3 regions of the Priestia sp. D3YE.R1 genome follow, and region 1 is predicted to be linked to each of the others. Evidence: a T-box and tRNA genes for the amino acid it is inferred to sense, from the RefSeq annotation. Region 1 holds a T-box; the other regions hold tRNA genes.
The links. A T-box is a leader RNA that pairs with one kind of tRNA and senses whether it is charged. The one in region 1 lies ahead of argS (arginine--tRNA ligase), so its partner is inferred to be a tRNA-Arg.
Positions count from the first base shown of each region.

Region 2: it has a tRNA-Arg gene. The T-box ahead of argS (arginine--tRNA ligase) is inferred to sense a tRNA for this amino acid. The anticodon was not compared.
Region 3: it has a tRNA-Arg gene. The T-box ahead of argS (arginine--tRNA ligase) is inferred to sense a tRNA for this amino acid. The anticodon was not compared.

Region 1 is NZ_JBLTHW010000001.1:1,271,152-1,278,392, forward strand. It holds gene ACOZIR_RS06520 (aspartyl-phosphate phosphatase Spo0E family protein) at 148-312, shown strand; gene ACOZIR_RS06525 (hypothetical protein) at 599-886, opposite strand; T-box leader at 1,430-1,645, shown strand; partial or broken gene argS (arginine--tRNA ligase) at 1,697-2,916, shown strand; gene ACOZIR_RS06535 (helix-turn-helix transcriptional regulator) at 3,111-3,947, opposite strand; gene ACOZIR_RS06540 (MFS transporter) at 4,052-5,278, shown strand; gene ACOZIR_RS06545 (carboxymuconolactone decarboxylase family protein) at 5,278-5,685, shown strand; gene ACOZIR_RS06550 (amidohydrolase family protein) at 5,675-6,466, shown strand; gene ACOZIR_RS06555 (VOC family protein) at 6,613-6,876, shown strand.
Region 2 is NZ_JBLTHW010000004.1:174,066-181,306, reverse strand. It holds gene rpoN (RNA polymerase factor sigma-54) at 1-1,310, opposite strand, end outside; gene ACOZIR_RS22570 (hypothetical protein) at 1,597-2,271, opposite strand; tRNA gene ACOZIR_RS22565 (tRNA-Arg) at 2,473-2,544, opposite strand; gene clpP (ATP-dependent Clp endopeptidase proteolytic subunit ClpP) at 2,765-3,352, shown strand; gene ACOZIR_RS22555 (HPr family phosphocarrier protein) at 3,387-3,641, opposite strand; gene whiA (DNA-binding protein WhiA) at 3,670-4,614, opposite strand; gene ACOZIR_RS22545 (gluconeogenesis factor YvcK family protein) at 4,648-5,634, opposite strand; gene rapZ (RNase adapter RapZ) at 5,631-6,524, opposite strand; gene ACOZIR_RS22535 (8-oxo-dGTP diphosphatase) at 6,566-7,024, opposite strand.
Region 3 is NZ_JBLTHW010000001.1:199,555-206,795, forward strand. It holds gene ACOZIR_RS01020 (GerMN domain-containing protein) at 1-1,062, shown strand, start outside; gene rph (ribonuclease PH) at 1,197-1,943, shown strand; gene ACOZIR_RS01030 (XTP/dITP diphosphatase) at 1,953-2,546, shown strand; gene ACOZIR_RS01035 (metallophosphoesterase) at 2,562-3,074, shown strand; tRNA gene ACOZIR_RS01040 (tRNA-Arg) at 3,200-3,273, shown strand; T-box leader at 3,593-3,846, shown strand; gene ilvB (acetolactate synthase large subunit) at 3,924-5,642, shown strand; gene ilvN (acetolactate synthase small subunit) at 5,639-6,151, shown strand; gene ilvC (ketol-acid reductoisomerase) at 6,216-7,241, shown strand; gene ACOZIR_RS01060 (2-isopropylmalate synthase) at 7,228-7,241, shown strand, end outside.

The DNA of each region.
Region 1 (7,241 bases):
TAAGAATTATAGTTTTCGCCTTCCAAAATAATCAGTTTTTAATCGTACTTCGAATTGTAAAAATTTGAGTGTTGAAAAATACATTATAAAAAGTTAATGTAAAATTTATCAATATTTAACATGGAAATTGGTTAGGTGATGATGGGGATGGAAGATAAATATGTAACGCATGAAGTACTATTAGAGGAAATAGAGCGTATTAGAAAAATTATGATAAACACAGCTTTAAAAGAAGGAATTGGAAGCGATAATACGGTAAAGGTAAGTCAAGTGTTGGATAGGAAGTTAAATGAACTAGAAGAAATTCATTAAAAAAAGGAGCAGATTCAGATTTAAAACCGGTTCCTTTTCTAATCCAGTATAATATGCATATCTTTAATTTAGAGGTTTTAAATATTTATTGCAAGAAGAAAAACCTACTGTGCCTCAACAGTAGGTTTTTCTAATCTAAAAAATGGGTTTCGAACACCAAATGTCGGAAGGCATTCTAATTGCATTTTGTTCCAATCGAATAAAAAATATACTAATAGCAAATGAAAAAACTACCCTATGTGAGTAGGATAGGTCCTTTATCTTGGATGGCATAAAAAAAGCCAGTTCATTGAGCTAACTGTAACATATTGTTCTTTATTGGATTAAAACAGTTGAGATAGATCTTTTCTTGAACATACTTGAAATAATACCCAAGTTCATCTTGGTAGATTTTACGAGTAAAGAATCTTTCAAGTGTAGTGTTCTTAGCACAGCCAAAGAGGTATTCTCCTGTATCAGAATAAAAGATGTCAATAGCGTAAATAGAAAATTCATAAACATATGGAAAGTTGTACACAGCAAACTTACTAGTAATACCTTGCTCATATCTCTTGATGTGCTCTGTTTTTTTCATAATATTTCAACTCCCTTGACTAAGCATAATAGTACTTTGGAGAGTATTTCATTGTTTTTATGTAAAATAAAAAGAAGGACAGCAAATATTGAAATCGTCCCTCCAAAGCAGAAAATGAACAAAACATGCTGCATATACAATGTTTTGTCACTAATCGATAGTATACTATGAGAACGATGTCCTAAAACTTTTGATACCCTTATATATAGAAAATGAAACATTTTATAGTACTACTGAAACATTTTTGATAAAAAAAGGCATCATCCCCTCATAAAAACACGGATTGATGCTTTTTTGTTAACTATTTATCAACTTATAACCTTAAATTTATAACCATTATGCTTTTTCAAAGCTTGTCATTATAGTTCCTTGTTGCATCCATATTTTTGAGGTAGTATAGACGATTCCTAAAAGAAGAACAGCATATATGCTGTTCTTCTTTTAGATCAATACCGATAAGGTACATTATGGTAACTAAAAAATGTTAATTCTTATAGATCATATTGACTTTAAGCTTGACCTATTATAAGATTGTTAAAATATTGAAAATCTATGAAGAAGAGAGTAATCTTAATGAAGTCTTAAAGCGAGTTAGGGATGGTGCAAGCCTAACAGTCTAGTTAAGGTGAAGCGCACTTTTGAGATGCAACCTGAAATCTCGCAGAGTAGGGTGAGCCGGATCAAAATCCGTTATGTTCTTGGTAAGAAGGTTCAATTTGAACAATAAGAGTGGTATCGCGGGTAAATCTCGTCTCTAATAAGAGACGAGATTTTTTTGTTCTCTAAAAATAAAAGGAATTAGGTGATGACATGGAATTTGATAAAATATTCGCTAAAGAAATAAGCAAAATACTAGATAACAAACTGACCGTTAAAAGTATTATGAAGTTAATTGAAAAGCCTAAGTATAGTACCCAAGGAGATATTGCTTTTCCTTGTTTCACATTAGCTAAACTACTCAAGAAATCACCTAATGCTATCGCCATAAATTTGGCTGAACAATTAAAGCATCCCTTGTTTGCTAAGATTGTAGCTGAAGGACCCTATGTAAATGGATTCTTTAATAAGGAGACAGTTGGAAAAAAGGTTATAAACACTATCTTACAACAGAAAAGTCTCTATGGAACACCCGAAGTAAAAAAGGAAGGGACTATTACTATTGATTTCTCCTCTCCAAATATAGCTAAACCATTTTCTATGGGCCATTTACGATCAACTTACCTCCATGTCTAATTAAAAAGTCAGATGGTGCTACATTATATGCAACAAGAGATCTAACAGCAGCATTATATAGACAAGAGACCTATCAGTTTACGAAAGCTTTATACGTAGTAGGGCACGAGCAAAGCCTTCATTTTAAACAAGTATTCTTAGTCTTAGAAAAAATGGGGTACAACTGGGCAAAAGAATTAATTCATGTTCCTTTTGGCTTTATTTTAAAAGAAGGCAAAAAGATGTCTAGTCGTAAAGGTAAGGTAGTTCTTTTAGAAAAAGTTATTGAAGAAGCAATAGTCTTAGCCAAACAAAATATTGCTGTTAAGAATCCAACGTTACCAAACAAGGATGAGGTTGCCCAGCAAGTAGCTGTAGGTTCTATTATTTTTCAAGATTTAAAAAATGAGCGACTCAATAATATTGAATTTTCAATTGAAGAGATGTTAAAAGTAGAGGGAGAAACAGGACCGTATATTCAATACACATATGCTCGTGCTTGCTCCATTTTAAGAAAAGTAGCTCAACCTACACATTTCGTCTTCAGTGAAGGAGAAAATGAATACAATTGGTTGTTAATAAAAGAACTCATGATATTTCCTAAGATTATTGAGAGAAGTTTTGAGAAGTACGAGCCATCCCATATTGCTAAGTACTTAATTGATGTGTCACAAGAGTTTAATAAATATTATAGTCAAGTCAAAATCCTTATAGAAGACAAGGAGAAGGAAAGTCGCCTTGCTTTGGTAGAAAGTACAACGATTGTTTTGGAAGAGGGGTTAAGACTACTAGGAATTCAGACACCAAGAGAAATGTAACGGATAAGCATTTTTCAAATAAATATGTTTATAAATTAATCTAGAAAAAATAAGTAAATCCTAGCAGTAAGGGTTTACTTATTTTTTCTACCGATAACACCTGTTATGTCAATTCAAAAATAAAAAGCCTATGAACTTGTCAGGAATACATAGGGTTCTATTAATTAACAGTAATGATATGTTTAGTGCTGGTATTATGATCTTAGTAACTGCTTCATCTTCTCTTCTGTCTCATTCTCCTCACGTGGCTGATAAACAGTCACTTTTAATTCGGGTGCATCATACACTTGAAGCGTAATATGATCCATAATCATTTTTCCTGCCACAGGGTGAATAATGGTCTTTTTTCCACAAGGTGTACCTAAAACTTCATGATTAGACCACCACTTGTAAAACTGAGGGCTTTTCTCGCTAAGTTCACTAATCATAGTTTTAAACCACTTATCTCCGACAAAGCGTGTGTAAGCTAAACGAAATTGGGCAATTAGTCGTTGAGCATGATCTTCCCAATTTTGAAAAAGGTTTTGATATTCTTTGGAAGTGAAGCAGCGCCACACTGCATTGCGATTTCGCTCATCCATCTCGTTAAAGTCCCCAAATACCATCACAGCAGCTTTATTCCAGTCTACGATATTAAGTTTTTCGTCTGTTACATAGGCAGGGCAGGGACCTAATTGACTTAATAGATTTTTTACAACACGATCTATATTTTCTCTTTCATTCTGCACGGTTGCAGATGGAAGCGGCTGATTGCCTAATAAAAATAGATGCTCCATTTCTTCTTTGTTTAATTTAAAAATACGGGATATGGCTTCTAATACTTCAGAAGATACTTGTATATCTCGTCCTTGTTCCAGCCACGTATACCAAGTTATGCCGACTCCTGCTAGTTGAGAAATTTCTTCTCTGCGTAATCCTTTGGCTCTTCTTCTCGGTCCAATAGGCAAATTAAAATCTTTTGGAGACAATCGTTCTCGTCTTATCTTTAGAAAATCCCCTAATTCTTTTCTTCTTTCTTTATCACTTACCATGATTTTACTCCTTTGTGTAGGTAGTACTTTTACTACTAGTATAACTAGACTCCTATTACCATTATAATCCTTATTTTATGATCTAGGTAAAGGAGGTGAAACAGATGATAGTAAAAGATAGCGAAAAGACGTGTGATCTATCAAAAGGATTAGTTCTTTTAATAGCTACAGTTTGCGGGTTTACAGTGGCTAACGTCTACTTGAACCAAACTCTTTTAGTAAGCATGTCCGCCAGTTTTCATGTTTCAGCGGCCAGCATAGGCATTATAGCTACTTTAGCTCAAATTGGATATGCACTAGGAAATCTTTTGATAGTACCGTTAGGAGACATCTTCGAACGAAAAAAATTGATTTTGTTTTTATTATTCGCTATATGTATCGTTCTCGCTTTAAATGCTTTATCTATCAACAAAACGTGGATGATGGTTACAAGCTTAGCATTAGGAATGGTAACGGTTGTTCCTCAAATTATTGTTCCGCTGGCTGCGAATATCGCTTCAGATCATAATAGAGGAAAAGTTTTAGGAAATGTCGCCATTGGATTAGTTTGTGGTATTTTAGGCGCTCGGCTTGCTAGTGGTTTTATTGATGTTCATTTTGGATGGCGAATGGTGTATTGGACGTCCGCTGCGGCTACACTTTTTATGATTTTGTTAGTTTACATCTATTTTCCAAAAAGTAAAGGGGAGAATGCGACTAGTTATAAACACTTACTCATGTCGTTAGGTCCGCTATTTATAACAGAAAGAGCACTGCAACAAGCATGTTTAAGTCAGGGGATGATGTTTGCTTCTTTTAGCGCATTTTGGACCACGCTTGTCTTTTTATTACATACACATCCCTATGCGTATGGAAGTGACATGGTGGGGGTAATAGGGTTAGTCGGGATAGCGGGAGCATTTGCTACGCCGATTATCGGACGTTTAATTGATATAAAGGGGGCAAAGTTTGCAAGTCTTTTGTGTATGTCCGTATCTTTACTTGCTTTTATAGATCTTATAAGGGGAGGGTACTGGTTGCCTGGGTTAATTTTAGGAGCTCTTCTCATAACGATAGGAACTCAAGCGAACCAAGTTGCCTGTCAGTTTACTATTTTCCAATTAGGAGAAGAAAAGAGAAGTCGATTAAATGGGTTATATATGGTTTCCACATTTTTAGGAGGATCCCTAGGATCTTATGTGGGTTTACTTGCATGGAGTAAATGGCAATGGAATGGAGTTTGTGCAATAGCCATACTGATGATAGCCATTAGCTTTTGTTCTTTAATTCCAATGAACATTCCTAAAAAAATGATAGGGGATTTAATGAATAAGAAAGGAAGTAATATGTAATGGGAACACATACAGATAACTTTCAACGAGGATTAGATATATTAGCTAAGATTGATCCAGAGAACTACAAGGATATAATGGCAGGCTTTGAACAGTCAGCTCTCCCTGATTTAGGAACGCTAGCTGTAGAGTTTAATTACGGACAAATTTTCTCGAGACCAGGTTTAGACCTAAAGTCACGCCTTCTTGCTGCAGTGGCTGGCCTAACTGCATTAGGCAATACGGAACAGTTGAAATTTTATATAAACGGGGCGTTGAATGTTGGGTGGACACAGGAAGAAATTTTAGAAGCAATGTTACAGATGGTTATTTATGCTGGATTTCCTGTAGCTTTAAATACAATTTTGACAGTTGCTAATGAAGTCTTTTACGAAAGAAATGAAAAGGAGAAACAAAATGATTATTGATAGTCATGCACATGTGGTTTTGCCTATAGAGAAACATATTAAAATGATGGATGACAGTGGAATAGATAAAACCGTATTGTTTTCTACTCTTGTTCATCCAGAAAAAAGCAGCAACGTTAAAGAATTTACAACCGAAATGAACAGGTTAAATCAAATTCTAAATAATGAGGTGAATCCTCTACAAGCACGCTTAAAGGCGCTAGAAGAATTAAGCGTTGCGATTAAGCAGCACCCGAATCGGTTTGTTGGATTTGGTTCGGTTCCACTTTCTTTTTCTTCTGGTGATGTCACTCTAAACGATTGGGTAGAGAAGCTTGTCAAAGAGCAAAAGATGAAAGGTCTCGGAGAATTCACTCTTGGTTCAGGTCAAATTCCATTGTTAGAACCTATATTTAAAGCAGCAAGTGACTATATGTCTTTGCCTATCTGGGTACATACTTTTCATCCTTTGAACTTAAAGGATATTCAAGAGTTATTTCTTCTCACTCAAAAATATGAAAATGTGCCGGTGATATACGGGCATATGGGCGGAGTTCATTGGCTACAAACGATAGAACTGATAAAAGACACTAAAAATGCTTACTTAGATATATCTGCATTTTATACAACATACGCCTTGTCTTTGGCTATAAAAGAAATACCTGAAAGAACGTTATTTAGTTCGGATTTTCCATATGGAGATCCATACTTAAATCTACAGGCTATTAAGCGGCATACATCTAGTGGAGAAGTTGCAGACAGAGTGTTAGGTGGGAATATCTCGAATCTGCTAAATATATAAATTCAGCGTTTTTGTTTGATGTTATCTTAGGTACTATAAGGTTCATGCTTTAGGCTAAAGTATGAACCTTATTCATCATTAGGCCGGATTTAAAAACTCCTATTTTTGTTAGTATGTAATTAGCATATAAGCAATGGGGGATGGATATGAAGTTTACTATTGAAGGAATTTCAGAACTGGCATTGCAAGTGAAATCAATGGATAGAGCAATAGATTTTTGGTCGAATAAATTGGGTTTTCCAATTGTGGAGCAATGGGGATATGAAAGCGGCCATTTTCACCAAAATAATAAAGAAAATATTTGGGCAACTTGGTTATATGTAGGAGGACATACTAGGCTAGGTCTATGGCTTCCTAGAAATTTTTCACCATTAGATAAAATCGAAAAAAAAAAAAAAACAGATTTCTAAATGGAAGGAGCTTTATGATCAAGGGGGTATTCACGTCCATTTTGCTTTACATATAAAAACAGAGAACTTTGACTCTGCCATTAAAGTATTAACCGATGCTGGTATCGATTATAAGGTTATAGAAGAGGTTAATATCAATATGCAAAAAGAGAAGCGGTTGTATTTTAAGGATACTGAAGATAACGTTGTAGAATTTTACACGTTAGATATGAGGGAAGATTAAAAAAGAGCCAATCAAACATTGATTTGCTCTTTTTTATAAATGGCTGCTAAGAATACGCTTTATGTAAAGCGAAAAAATCTTTCACTGTACCTATATAAAAAACAATGATAGCCAAGAAATCACAAAGAAGGTTACAGAAAAA
Region 2 (7,241 bases), on a different contig from region 1:
TACTGCGTGACAAAAAGTTTTCGTTGACTGGATGGTAAAACATTTAATTGGTCTCGATATTTGGCTACCGTTCTTCTTGAAATAGTAACGTTATAATTGCTTTGCAAGACGTTAGCCAACTGCTGATCTGAAAGCGGACGCTGTTTGTTTTCTTCTGATACTAGCTTTTTAAGCAGTTCTTTTACGTGAGTTGTAGAAGTCGCTTCGTTGTTGCCCAGTTGAATACTAGTTGAGAAAAAAGATTTCATTGAAAAGGTGCCAAAAGGCGTTTGAATATATTTGTGCCGAGTAGCACGGCTAATTGTTGATTCATGCACAGACGTTTGCTCTGCTACTTCCTTCATTGTTAACGGCTTCAAATACGACGGACCCTTCTTAAAAAATGCTTCTTGTTCAACGAGTAAGGTATTCATTAACGCGTTTAATGTGTCTTTGCGTGTGTGTAAACTTTTCATAATCCATTGAAATTCACGATATTTCTCTTGCAAATAAGAAAACATTTCTTGGTTCTGCCTATTTTTCAGCTGAAGTTTGTATTGTTCATTCACTGAAAGACGAGGTTCCAAATCCTCATTTGCATAAGCAACGACATTTCCATCTTCAACTTTTACAATAAAATCCGGTACAATGAATCGTTCATTGGACTTCATATAAAATGATCCAGGACGAGGATTTAATTTCTTAATCTGTTCATGTAATTGTTGAAGAGCTTCAAGTGAGATTTGACATAACTTTGAGATTTTCATCCATTTTTTATACGCAAATTCTTCAAAGTGATATGTCAAAATTTGCTCTATTTTTTCTGTCCATTGATTACTTCTTTTTAATTGAAGCATTAAGCACTCTTGTAAACTTCTCGCCCCTACTCCTGCCGGGTCCATCTGCTGCACAAGTTGAAGAGCCTTTTCAACCTGCTCTTGACCTTGCCCAAGCTGGTTAGCAAGTATGATTAACTCATCGTGCAAATAGCCAGCATCATCCAGACTATGAATAACAAACTCAACGGCTGCCTGCTCACATTCATCTAATTTTAATAATGCGGATTGATTCATTAAATGTTCGTACAGCGTTTCTTTAGGAGCTGGTATACTGCTCATATAATCTGTTGAATCAGAAGTTGCATGATTTTTTTGATTGTGAGATGTATAGACGGGCAGCTCTGAAAAATCTATAAGCGGATTTTGAAGCGCCTGCTCATGTAAAAACGCTACAATATCCATTGATGAATATTGTAAAAGAGAAATAGCTTGTGATAATTCTTTTGACATCGTCAGCTTTAACGACTGCTGCTGAAATAATCCAATTTCCATTATTTCTCCCCTCCCCTTCATCTATTTTACTATAAAAACGCTTTCAAAGAGCATGTAACTATTTTTTATATGTAATTTTTTCATCAAAAAATCTCCGTCAACCTTTGTTAACGAAGCGGTTCATCCTATTTTTAATTACTAATCATCAAAAAAGTAATAGAGCTATACACCTTTATAACTTTTCATTATAATTCGCACCAACCACATGATTCGAGTAATAATCCGACATGACGTTTTCTTCATCATGTCGAATTTTCTGCATTTGTATAATATATAGAAGAATTGCTTATTGAATAGTCTGTGCCATTTGCATAAACTTGTCTAAGTTTTCTTCGTCATTTTTCGTAAAAATGGTTAGCTTCATTGGTTTCTTTCCTTTAACTAACACGGCGTTTACCGTATGATCGCCAGATGTGGCTTCATACCAAACAGAATCTTTGAAGATCCCATTCTCTTCAAGATTCTTTTTCTCTGCTGCATTTTTATTAACTGCTGTTGCCGTTTGTTTAACAGATTGAGCAGCGTCGTCCAGCGATGCTTCTGATGAAAGCATTTCAATACGCATAAATTGAGAATCATCTGAAGTTAATACTAACGCATCTTTTCCTGGTTCTTCACCCGTTAGTTTATAACCGTCCATTACTTGAACAGCATAATCCTGTTGTGGGCTTTTTGTTAGTTTTGTTTTTGAAGAAGACGTTGACTCTCCATCTTTCGCTGTTTCGCTAGTTGATGATTGACTTCCTGAAGGTTTGGCTGAGACCTCAGAAGAATCCACATCTTTTTTCGACTCTTCTTTTGCAACGCCTGATGTTTGATCAGATTTAGAAGCTGTATCCTGCTGAACATTTTCTGCTTGATCATTAGACTTCGGCTGAGCAGAATCGTCGTTCGTCCCGCATGCAGACAGCAATAGTGCTACCGATGCACTGACAATGAAAAGTTTGTTCATGTATTTCATATTTATTCCTCCTCCGTGTTTCTTTTCCTTATATACTGTTTTATAGTATTCTGACAAATTCCGCAACCGGTACAATGGAATTAATTTCTTGCTTCCTTACGCGTATAAAGGGTTATAGGAGAAAAATAAATATTATTTTTTGAGAAGATGAGTCTTTTTACTCAAAATAAAAAACGTTGCATAATCCGCAACGTTTTAAGACGCCCTCGACAGGATTCGAACCCACCCTAAGAGAACCGGAATCTCTTGTGCTATCCACTACACTACGAGGGCATATTTGTCACAACTTCCATTATAGGAGAGAAAACTTCTCTTTTCAATAGAATACTACGTTTATTTTTTTTAGAAGGGGGAAAAATTTTAATAATGTCAAAGAGGAATACATAGTCTTTTAAGCGAATATGTGTAGTAGAGGTTCTTTTGTTTGACCTTTATTGACCATACGTGTATTATAGGTACATAACAAATTATTCTTGTTAAGGAGGAATTTAATATGAACTTAATTCCTACAGTTATTGAACAAACAAACCGTGGTGAACGTGCTTATGACATTTATTCACGTTTATTAAAAGACCGCATTATTATTTTAGGTAGTGCTATTGACGATAACGTAGCTAACTCAATCGTTTCTCAGCTTCTATTCTTAGCTGCTGAAGACCCAGAAAAAGATATCTCACTTTATATCAACAGCCCAGGTGGCTCTATTACAGCTGGAATGGCTATCTATGATACGATGCAATTCATTAAGCCAAAAGTTTCTACAATTTGTATCGGTATGGCTGCATCAATGGGTGCTTTCTTACTGGCTGCTGGTGAAAAGGGCAAACGTTTTGCTCTTCCAAACAGCGAAGTAATGATTCATCAACCTCTTGGTGGTGCTCAAGGACAAGCTACTGAAATCGAAATTGCGGCAAAACGTATTCTATTCTTACGTGAAAAACTAAATTCAATTTTAGCTGAGCGTACAGGTCAACCGTTAGAAGTGCTACAACGTGATACAGATCGTGATAATTTCATGACTGCTGAACGCGCTTTAGAATACGGTCTAATTGACAAAGTATTAGAAAACGATCCTAAATAAGAAAAAAGCCTTTCCCACTTTGGGAAAGGCTTTTTTATGCATCGTTCTCTACGTAAGCGACTAACGCATCCATTGCTTCTTTTTCATCTACCCCTTCAACAATGAGCGTAATAAGAGAACCGTTATTAATCGCTAAGCTCATTAACCCCATGATACTTTTAGCGTTGACTACTTTCTCATCTTTCTTCAAGTACACATCAGATGTAAAACGAGTTGCTTCTTGCACGAATAGTGCCGCAACACGAGCTTGTAATCCCGTTTTTAATTTTACTTCTACTTGTTTTTCCATGATAAAATCCTCCCCCTTGCAATTCCCCTTATGTGACTGGCTGACCGGCGCGAAGCTTGTCTGCTATTTGGTCAATTTTACGCAACCGATGGTTAATGCCCGATTTGCTAATTTGACCTCCAGATACCATCTCGCCAAGCTCCTTTAACGTAACGTCTTGATATTCCACACGCAAACGAGCAATTTCTCTTAGCTTTTCTGGTAAGATATCTAATCCAGCTGTTTCATCAATATAACGGATGTTTTCCACTTGACGAATGGCCGCTCCGATCGTTTTATTTAAGTTAGCTGTTTCACAATTAACTAAGCGATTAACGGAATTTCGCATATCTCGGACGATTCTTACATCCTCAAACCGTAAAAGAGCGTTATGGGCTCCAATGATATTTAGAAACTCCGTAATTTTCTCAGCTTCTTTCAAATAGTTAATATAGCCTTTTTTCCGTTCTAATGTTTTACTATTCAGTTGAAATTCGTTCATTAAATTGCATAAAGCTTCATTGTGCTCTTCATACAATGAAAAAATTTCAAGATGGTAAGATGATGTCTCCGGGTTATTAATAGAGCCGCCGGCTAAAAATGCGCCTCTTAAGTAGGATCGCTTACAGCATTTCTTTTGTACTAACTCTGATGAAATACGATGTGTAAATGTGAATCCTTCTTCTACAATTTTTAAGTCTTCCAAAAGCATTCTCGTTTTCTCTACTAATCGAACAATATACACATTGTTTTTTTTCAGCCGCATTTTCTTACGCACAAGCAGTTCTACTGACACATCATAATTTTTCTTAAGCAAGACATAAATGCGTCGAGCAATCGCTGCGTTTTCAGTTTGAACATCAACTGTGAATTTTTTATTCGAAAAAGAAAGTGAACCATTCATTCGAATTAATGCAGAGAGCTCTGCTTTTGCACAGCAATCTTTGACTTCTAAATTCGTTAACTCTTTTTTTGTTTCTGATGCAAATGACATAACTTCACCTCCAATCTACATACGGAAATAGTGTTAAACACCCGTATTCGCTTTACCTTGCAGCGATGTCAGCATAGAATACACAAGCTTTGCTACTTTTTTTGTATCATGCCTAATTACGCTGCCGTCATACTGAATAATTTGATCTTCAATCACTTCTAACCCTAATTTTAGCAATACTTCACGGTCATATTCTACAGGCTGAGCCTGCTCTACTTGATATTTCTTTTTTAAGGGTGCTGGAATAGGTGCATTATTGACGATAATCGCATCTAAAAACGCACATGGCATATGGTTGTAAAGCGCTTTAATATGATCACTTGCCTTAAAACCCAATGTCTCACCCGGCTGTGTCATCACGTTGCACACGTATACTTTCTTTGCTTTTGTCGAACAAAGCTCATTACAAATATCTTGCACCAGTAAATTCGGCAAAATACTTGTATAAAGACTTCCGGGCCCCAATACAATTAAATCAGCGCGTCGAATAGCTTTTATTGTCTCGACAAGCGGTTTCACATCGGCAGGCGATAAAAACACTTTATTAATTTTTTTATTAACTTCTGGAATTTTAGATTCACCTGTTACGATGGATCCATCTTGCATCTCCGCATGCAGCACAACGCTTTGATTAGCTGCCGGAAGCACTTTCCCTCTGACGTTTAGTACTTTGCTCATTTCTCGTATAGCATGCACAAAATCGCCAGTAATAGACGTCATAGCTGCAAGCAACAAATTACCAAGAGAATGGCCTGTAAGCTCATTTCCTGTATCAAATCGATGCTGAAAAAGCTCTTCAACTAGTGGCTCTACATCAGATAAAGCAACTAGCACATTTCGAATATCACCAGGAGCAGGGATTTCAAGTTCATCGCGCAATCGGCCAGAACTTCCCCCGTCGTCTGCTACGGTTACGATGGCTGTAAGATCAAGAGGGTATTCCTTCAACCCTCTTAACAGCACTGGTAAACCCGTTCCTCCCCCAATGACGACAACTTTTGGAAGCTGTTCACTGCTCATCTATGATTTTCCTTTCTCCTCTCAATGTCACGATGAGAAATATGAGTTTTGTATTCATTCTGGAAATGGTGACCTAAATATTCAGCTAATGTGACGGAGCGATGCTGTCCGCCTGTACATCCTATAGCGATGACTAGCTGGCTTTTACCTTCTCGCTTGTACTGTGGAAGCATAAACGAAAGTAGGTCTACTACTTTTTCAATGAACTTTTGAGTTTCCGTCCATTTTAATACGTAAGAAGAAACCTCTTCTTCAAGCCCTGTTTTAGGACGCATATGGTCAATGTAGTGAGGGTTCGGCAAAAAGCGCACATCAAAGACTAAATCAGCGTCAATAGGCACCCCGTATTTAAAACCAAATGACATCACATTAACAGTAAAAACTTGTGAAGCGTGGGAAGAAAACTGAGTTAAAATCTTTTCTCTAAGCTCTCTTGGCTTTAACTCTGATGTCTCGTAAATAAGCTGAGCTCTTCCTTTTAACTCCTCAAGCAGCTCCCGTTCCATACCAATTCCTTCTAACGGTAACCCCGAAGGAGCTAGCGGATGTGAACGTCTCGTTTCTTTGTAGCGCGTCACCAGTACAGAATCTTTTGCATCTAAAAATAAAATTTGTGGCGTGACCCACGTTGTTTCACTCATGTTATCCAATGCTTCAAATAGGCTTTCAAAAAACTCTCTGCCTCGCAAATCCATAACAAGAGCAACTTTATTCATTTTATTCCCTGACTCTTTCATGAGTTCTAAAAATTTCGGTAGCAATGTAGGGGGTAAATTATCTACACAAAAGAACCCTAAATCTTCAAAACTCTGAATTGCTACTGTTTTTCCTGCACCTGACATTCCAGTAATAATCACTAATTGAATATCGCTTACAGACCCAGTACTCATTTTCCATCCCCCTCAATCTATGCATACATGTCTATTTATCATTAACAAGGATCAATTCGATAAGATAATAACTCGAAATCCGTTGTATACGTAAAGTTGCCATAAATAACACCCGACCCTTTTGCTACATAATCGATAATGTGATGATCTCCCGGTGCCATCGGCAATTCACTTACTTCACTCAAATTATGCCAACCGAGTTTGCCTTCTTCTGATTCTAGCACATTTGTCCCATCAAAATCTGTAGCAAAAAAAGTAAACATCATCCACTCAGATGAAATTTGATCGTTTTCTTTCATCGTAAAAGTAAAGATACCTTTTACAGTGGGATTTTTCAAATAAATTCCTGTTTCTTCACGAAATTCTCTTACAACAGAGTCTTTTACAGATTCTCCTTGCTCCATTTTCCCACCAGGGGCCACCCACCAGTTTCTTCGTGGCTTTTGAAGCAACAATACTTTATCGTCTTTCATTAATACACAATTTGTGACCCTTTGCATGTTTTCCACCTCATCATATGTATACTGACATTTTCTTTTATTATACTACGAAACAAACTTCTCTCACAACGGAGATGAACTAACTATTACTAAATTTTCTGAAAATAAAACAGTGCTGTTATATACGTAAATTCAATCTGTTATAGTCACAAAAAAGAGGCATAGGAACACGTCCTATGCCCGACATACATATATTTTATAAAAGGGGGTCAATTAC
Region 3 (7,241 bases), 1.1 Mb from region 1:
CTCATATCCGCCGTGGTGACCACATCTGTGTTGTTATCCGGCTGTGGACTTTTCGGAGGGGATAACGCAGCAAAGGAAATTGATCCGCCCAAGGATGTCACCTATGTGAAAGATGAAAAATCATTAGCGACTGAAGCGAAAGTAACGGAAGCTAATAAAAAGCAAAGTAAAGCGGCAGAAACATCTGCGCCTACCAAAAGAGAACTCTACTTAATTGATAAAAACGGGTACGTTGTTCCCCAGACGCTTGAAATTCCTAAATCAAAAGGTGTCGCTAAACAGTCTCTTGAATATTTAGTAGAAGGTGGACCCGTCACAAATTTATTGCCAAATAATTTCCGAGCGGTTCTTCCTGCTGATACAAGAGTTTTAGGGACAAAGCTGGAAAGTGACGGCACGATGGTAGCAGATTTTTCACCTGAATTTGCTGAGTATAAAAAAGAAGATGAACTCCGTATCCTGCAGGCCGTCACTTGGACGCTGACGCAGTTTGAAGGCGTAAATAAAGTTAAAATTCGCATTAACGGCTATGATAAAGATGAAATGCCTGTAAATCATACGCCAATCAGTAAAGGGTTAAGCAGAGCAGACGGTATTAACTTTGATAATACTGGAGTAGTTGACGTAACCCAAACGAAACCAGTTACGATTTATTACTTAGCTCAAGAGGGGAAACAAACTTACTATGTTCCTGTCACAAAACGAATTGCTTCTGATGACAAAGATATGTACACGGCAATTGTGAACGAACTTGTAGAAGGACCTGCGCCTGCATCAGGTTTAGTGACAGATTTTAATCCTGATGCAAAGCTCGTAGCAGCTCCAAAGTATGCGGACGGTGAGTTAACGCTGAATTTTAATAAAAACATCTTTGGGAATTTAAAAGGAACGGAAATTTCTCAGCATGTTCTCGACTCCTTGGTGTTATCCCTGACGGAACAAAAAGCCGTAGACAGCGTTGCCATTAAGGTGAATGGCAAAAAAATGCTAAAAGATGAAAAAGGGAAAAAGTTAACGGAGCCCGTTTCAAGACCTAAAAATGTGAACACAGGTAGTTTTTAAAAACAAATTTTTGTTATACTAGTAAAGGACTAAGTAGAAAGAGGTCTGCTGAAATAGCGACCTCTTTCCGCTGTTTTATAGTTAAAATGGAAGAAGCTATTACATATAAATGAATTAATAGGAGGACATGCTTAATGCGTTTGGACGGTAGGGAATTTAATGAATTGAGACCTGTATCTCTTCATACTTCATACTTAAAGCACCCAGAAGGATCTGTATTAATCTCGGTGGGAGACACAAAGGTTATTTGTACAGCAAGCATAGATGACAGAGTGCCTCCTTTTATGCGTGGACAAGGAAAAGGATGGATTACAGCTGAGTATTCTATGCTGCCTCGAGCTACGGCACAAAGAAATATACGTGAATCATCAAAAGGTAAAGTCACAGGACGAACAATGGAAATTCAGCGTCTAATCGGACGAGCTCTGCGTTCTGTAGTCGACCTGGAAAAGGTCGGAGAAAAGACAATTTGGATTGATTGTGATGTTATTCAAGCAGATGGCGGAACAAGAACAGCATCGATTACAGGTGCTTTTGTGGCTATGGTTTTAGCGTTTGGAAAGCTGGTTGAAGAGAACAAGCTAACAGAAATTCCTATTCGTGACTACTTAGCTGCGACTTCAGTAGGTATTCATGGAGAAAATTCGATTTTAGATTTAAATTATGAAGAAGATTCGACAGCGGAAGTTGACATGAATATTGTGATGACAGGAAGCGGACAGTTTGTAGAATTACAGGGAACGGGAGAGGAATCGACGTTTTCGAGAGAACAGTTAAACCATCTTCTGGATTTAGGGGAAAAGGGTGTTTATCAATTGATTGAACAGCAAAAGGAAGTTCTTGATCACCTGACTGCTTACATTCCGGTTAAAGAAAGGTAAGGGATTAACGTGCGTGAAATCATTATTGCAACTAAAAATGCAGGCAAAGTAAAAGATTTTGAAACACTTTTCTCACCAAAGGGATTTCAAGTGAAATCGCTTCTTGATTTTCCTGAGATGGAAGACGTGGAAGAAACGGGCGTTACATTTGCAGAGAATGCGACGCTAAAAGCAGAGGCCATTTCATTCGCATTAAATAAGCCTGTCATTGCCGATGACTCGGGGCTTGCTATTGATGCCTTGAACGGGGAGCCAGGCGTTTATTCCGCGCGTTATGCTGGTGAAAATAAAGATGATAATGCTAATATAGAGAAGGTACTTCAAAAATTAAATGACGTGCCGTTTGAAAAGCGCACGGCACGCTTTCATTGTGCTCTTGCTATTGCAGTGCCCGGAAAAAGAACAGAAATTGTAGAAGGCACGTGTGAAGGGCACATCTTGGAGGAAAAAAGAGGGGAAAACGGTTTTGGGTACGATCCTATTTTCTTTGTAGAAAAATGGAGATGCTCCATGGCAGAATTGTCTAAAGAACAAAAAAATCAGATTAGTCACCGAGCAAATGCGTTAAAAAAACTAGCACCGCTAATTGATGCGCAATTTTAGAAGGAGTGATGACGTGTGAAACTATTAATTGTAAGCGATAGCCACGGGTTACAAGAAGAACTGCTCACTATCAGAGAGAGACATGCTGATGTAGATAAGATGATCCATTGTGGGGACTCTGAGTTGCCGCAAGACAGCAAAGAAATGTCTGCGTTTTTAGGCGTTCGAGGAAATTGTGACTACGATGCATCTTACGTTAATGATCGAGTAGAGTCGCTTGGAGAAGCTACGTGTCTGGTTACACACGGTCACTTATATAATGTTAAAATGTCTATGATGAATCTGCATTACAAAGCGAGAGAAGTCGGGGCAAACGTTGTTTGTTTTGGGCATTCTCACATAGCGGGAGCTGAGCTCATGGACGGAGTTTTATTTATCAATCCAGGAAGTATGTTACTTCCTCGTATGAGAAAAGAACGTACGTATGCTATACTAGTAATGGATGGTACAGAAGCTACCGTGCAGTTTTACGATATAAGCGGTAAACATATTCCTAGCATGCAGTTAACCTGTACACTTTCAGCATAATATAGCCAAATATAGGGAGAAGAGAAGGCTTTTTACCTCTCTTCTCATAAAATTTCAAAAAAACGTTGACTTTTAAATTATATTTGAATATAATAAGTATTGTCTTTGATACAGTTTAACATTATGTCCCAGTAGCTCAGCAGGATAGAGCAACGGCCTTCTAAGCCGTCGGTCGGGAGTTCGAATCTCTCCTGGGACGTCGAGAAAAAAATCTCGGCTTTTACTTTTTAGTAAAAGCCGGGATTTTTTTATTTATTTTAAAAGTGAATGTTTGTTCATTCAGTGTGCACACATGAACGTTTCAGAAAAACTTTTTGAACTGCTATAAACCCTCATTACATCAATAATGAAAACGCATTCAAATATTCTGTTTAGTCTAAATTGTCTAAAAAAATCTCGAAAAGTGGTTGACTATGCATAGAAATGGGCGTAAGATAGTCCTCAAATATAAGTTTTCTAAAAATTTTAATTAATTTAAAATATGATGTGTAAAGCATTGTTCAAAAAGCATATAGCGTTTTAAAACGTTGAAGAGGATAAGTAGTTTTGATGTTTAGGTATCAACAGAGAGTCGGGTTGCTGGAAGCCGGCGTTACCAACTCAAAATGAACTCACCTCAGAGTGTCACCCTGAAATTCAGTAAGGGCGACCGAGTGTACTTCCAAAGCACTCGTTATCAAAAAGAATGTACAGTATACATTCATAAGGTAATCATTACGATTACAAACGAGGGTGGTACCGCGTAAAGTACAAAAGACTTTTCGCCCCTTGACCTATATCATTTGATAGGGTCTATTTAGGGGTGAGAAGTCTTTTTTCTTTTATCTAGAAAACGAAAGGATGAGAAAAGTGGGAGCCAATATGCAAACGAAAGAACCTGTAAGCACTGGGGCACAAATGAATGGAGCTGACATGTTGATTGAATCTCTAAGAAGAGAAAACGTTGACGTCATCTTCGGTTACCCAGGGGGAGCCGTTTTACCGATTTACGATAAGCTATACGGTTCAGGAATGTTCCACGTACTTGCTCGTCACGAACAAGGTGGAATTCACGCAGCAGAAGGGTACGCAAGAATTTCAGGTAAACCCGGTGTAGTTATCGCAACAAGTGGTCCTGGTGCAACAAATATCGTAACAGGTTTGGCAGATGCGATGATTGACTCACTTCCTTTAGTTGTTTTTACTGGTCAAGTAGCTTCAAGTGTAATTGGTTCTGACGCGTTCCAAGAAGCAGATGTATTAGGAATCACAATGCCAATTACAAAACATAGCTATCAAGTACGCAATATCAGCGACATGCCGAGAATCATCAAAGAGGCATTTCATATTGCGACAACAGGAAGACCTGGTCCAGTCTTAATCGACATTCCAAAGGATATGGCACAGGGTGATGGAACATTTAATTACGAAGGAGAAATTGATTTACCTGGCTATCAGCCAACTTATTTTCCAAATCAGCTGCAGGTTAAAAAGTTGACAGACGCAGTAGCAGCTGCAAAGAAACCTGTTATCCTAGCAGGTGCGGGAGTGTTATTGAGTAAAGGTTCAGAAGAATTAAAAAATTATGCTGAGCGTCAAAATATTCCGGTTATTAATACGCTTTTAGGGTTAGGCTGTTTTCCTGCAGACCATCCGCTTCATTTAGGAATGGCTGGCATGCACGGAACGTACACAGCAAACATGGCAATTTATGAGAGTGATCTTCTCATTAGTATTGGTGCACGCTTTGATGACCGAGTAACAGGTAACTTAAAGCATTTTGCACCAAAAGCAAAAATTGCTCACATTGACATCGACCCGGCAGAAATTGGAAAGAATGTTCCGACCAAGATTCCAATTGTTGGAGATGCAAAAGAAGTATTAAAGCAATTGCTTCTGCAAGAAGGAGAAGTTGGAGATTATACGAAATGGCATGAGAAATTAGCGGCATGGAAACAAGAATATCCATTATGGTATCAGAACTCAGCGGACGTGTTAAAACCACAAAAAGTAGTTGAGTTGCTTCACAAGTATACAAATGGAGATGCCGTTGTTACAACGGACGTTGGGCAACATCAAATGTGGGTAGCTCAATACTACACATTTAATAATCCTGATCGATGGGTAACTTCAGGTGGTCTTGGCACCATGGGCTTTGGATTACCTTCTGCAATCGGCGCTCAGCTGGCAAATAAAGATAAAACAGTTGTAGCCGTCGTTGGTGACGGTGGATTTCAAATGACGCTTCAAGAATTAGGGGTTATTAGAGAATTAAATTTACCTGTAAAAGTGGTTGTGCTCAACAATCAATCGCTTGGTATGGTTCGTCAGTGGCAGGAAATCTTCTATGAAGAACGCTACTCGCACTCTTTAATTCCGAATCAGCCTAATTTGATGAAGCTTGCGGAAGCCTATGATATCAAAGGTTTACAAGCTTCTACTGAAGAAGAAGCGCATGCGGCTCTGAAAGAAGCAATGGAAACAGATGGACCTGTTTTACTAAACTTCTTTGTCGCACCTAAAGAAAACGTATATCCAATGGTTGCACCTGGAAAAGGATTACATGAAATGGTAGGGGTGAAACCATGAAGCGAATTATTACAGCAACTGTATTAAACCGTGCGGGCGTTTTAAATCGCGTAACGGGGTTATTTACAAAAAGAAATTTCAATATTGAGAGTATTTCGGTAGGGCACACTGAATCTGAGGATGTATCACGCATGACGTTTGTTGTGAACGTAGAGCATGATAACGCTGCTGAACAAGTAATTAAGCAGTTAAATAAGCAGATTGACGTGTTGAAAGTTCAAGATATTACGGATCAAGCGGTGGTGTCAAGAGAGCTTGCTTTAATGAAAGTAGCATCTACACCAGCGAGCCGTAACGAACTTTATGCAGTAATTGAGCCTTTCCGTGCAACCATCATTGATGTAAGCCGCGATAGCTTAATTATTCAAGTAACAGGTGAATCCAGCAAGATTGAAGCGATGATTGATTTACTTCAGCCTTATGGATTAAAAGAAGTAACGCGCACGGGAACAGTAGCTGTTCCGCGCGGTACGCAAAAAGCAGCAGCCAAACTTTCATCAATCATTTAATTCTAGCTAGTTACTAAAAAAGTAAACTATATAAAACTATATAAACTAAGAGGAGAGATTTATTATGACAAAGGTATATTACAACGGAGATGCAAAGGATCAATTATTACAAGGTAAAACAGTAGCAATCGTAGGTTATGGTTCACAAGGTCACGCTCACGCACAAAACTTACGCGACAGCGGAGTAAACGTGGTAGTAGGATTACGTAAAGGTAAATCATGGGATCAAGCAGAACAAGACGGCTTCACTGTATTATCTGTAAAAGAAGCAGTTCAACAAGCAGAAGTAGTAATGGTATTACTTCCGGATGAGCATCAGCCAAAAGTTTATAACGAAGAAATTCTTCCGGGATTAAAACCAGGAAAATCTTTAGTATTTGCTCACGGTTTCAACATCCACTTTAATCAAATCGTAGCACCTGAATTCGTTGACGTATTCCTAGTAGCTCCAAAAGGTCCTGGTCACCTTGTAAGAAGAACATATGAAGAAGGAGCTGGCGTACCGGCGTTATTCGCGGTATTCCAAGATGTAACTGGAGAAGCAAAAGACGTAGCGTTAGCTTATGCTAAAGCAATCGGTTCAGCTCGTGCGGGTGTATTAGAAACAACATTTAAAGAAGAAACAGAAACAGATCTTTTCGGTGAGCAAGCAGTACTTTGCGGTGGTTTAACTTCATTAGTTAAAGCTGGTTTTGAAACGCTTGTAGAAGCTGGCTACCAACCGGAAGTTGCATATTTTGAGTGTTTACACGAATTAAAATTAATTGTTGACCTTATGTATGAAGGCGGAATGGAAGGTATGCGTTATTCAATCTCTGATACAGCTCAATGGGGTGACTTCGTTTCAGGACCACGCGTTGTAGATGAGCGTTCAAAAGAACAAATGAAAAAAGTGCTTGAAGACATCCAAACAGGTAAATTTGCAAAAGGCTGGATCCTAGAAAACCAAGCAAATCGTCCAGAATTTACAGCTATCAATAACCGTGAAAACGAACATTTAATTGAAAAAGTTGGCGCTCAATTACGTGAAATGATGCCATTTGTTAAAAAACAAAAGAAAGAAGCGGTGATCGCTAGTGCAAAAAATTAA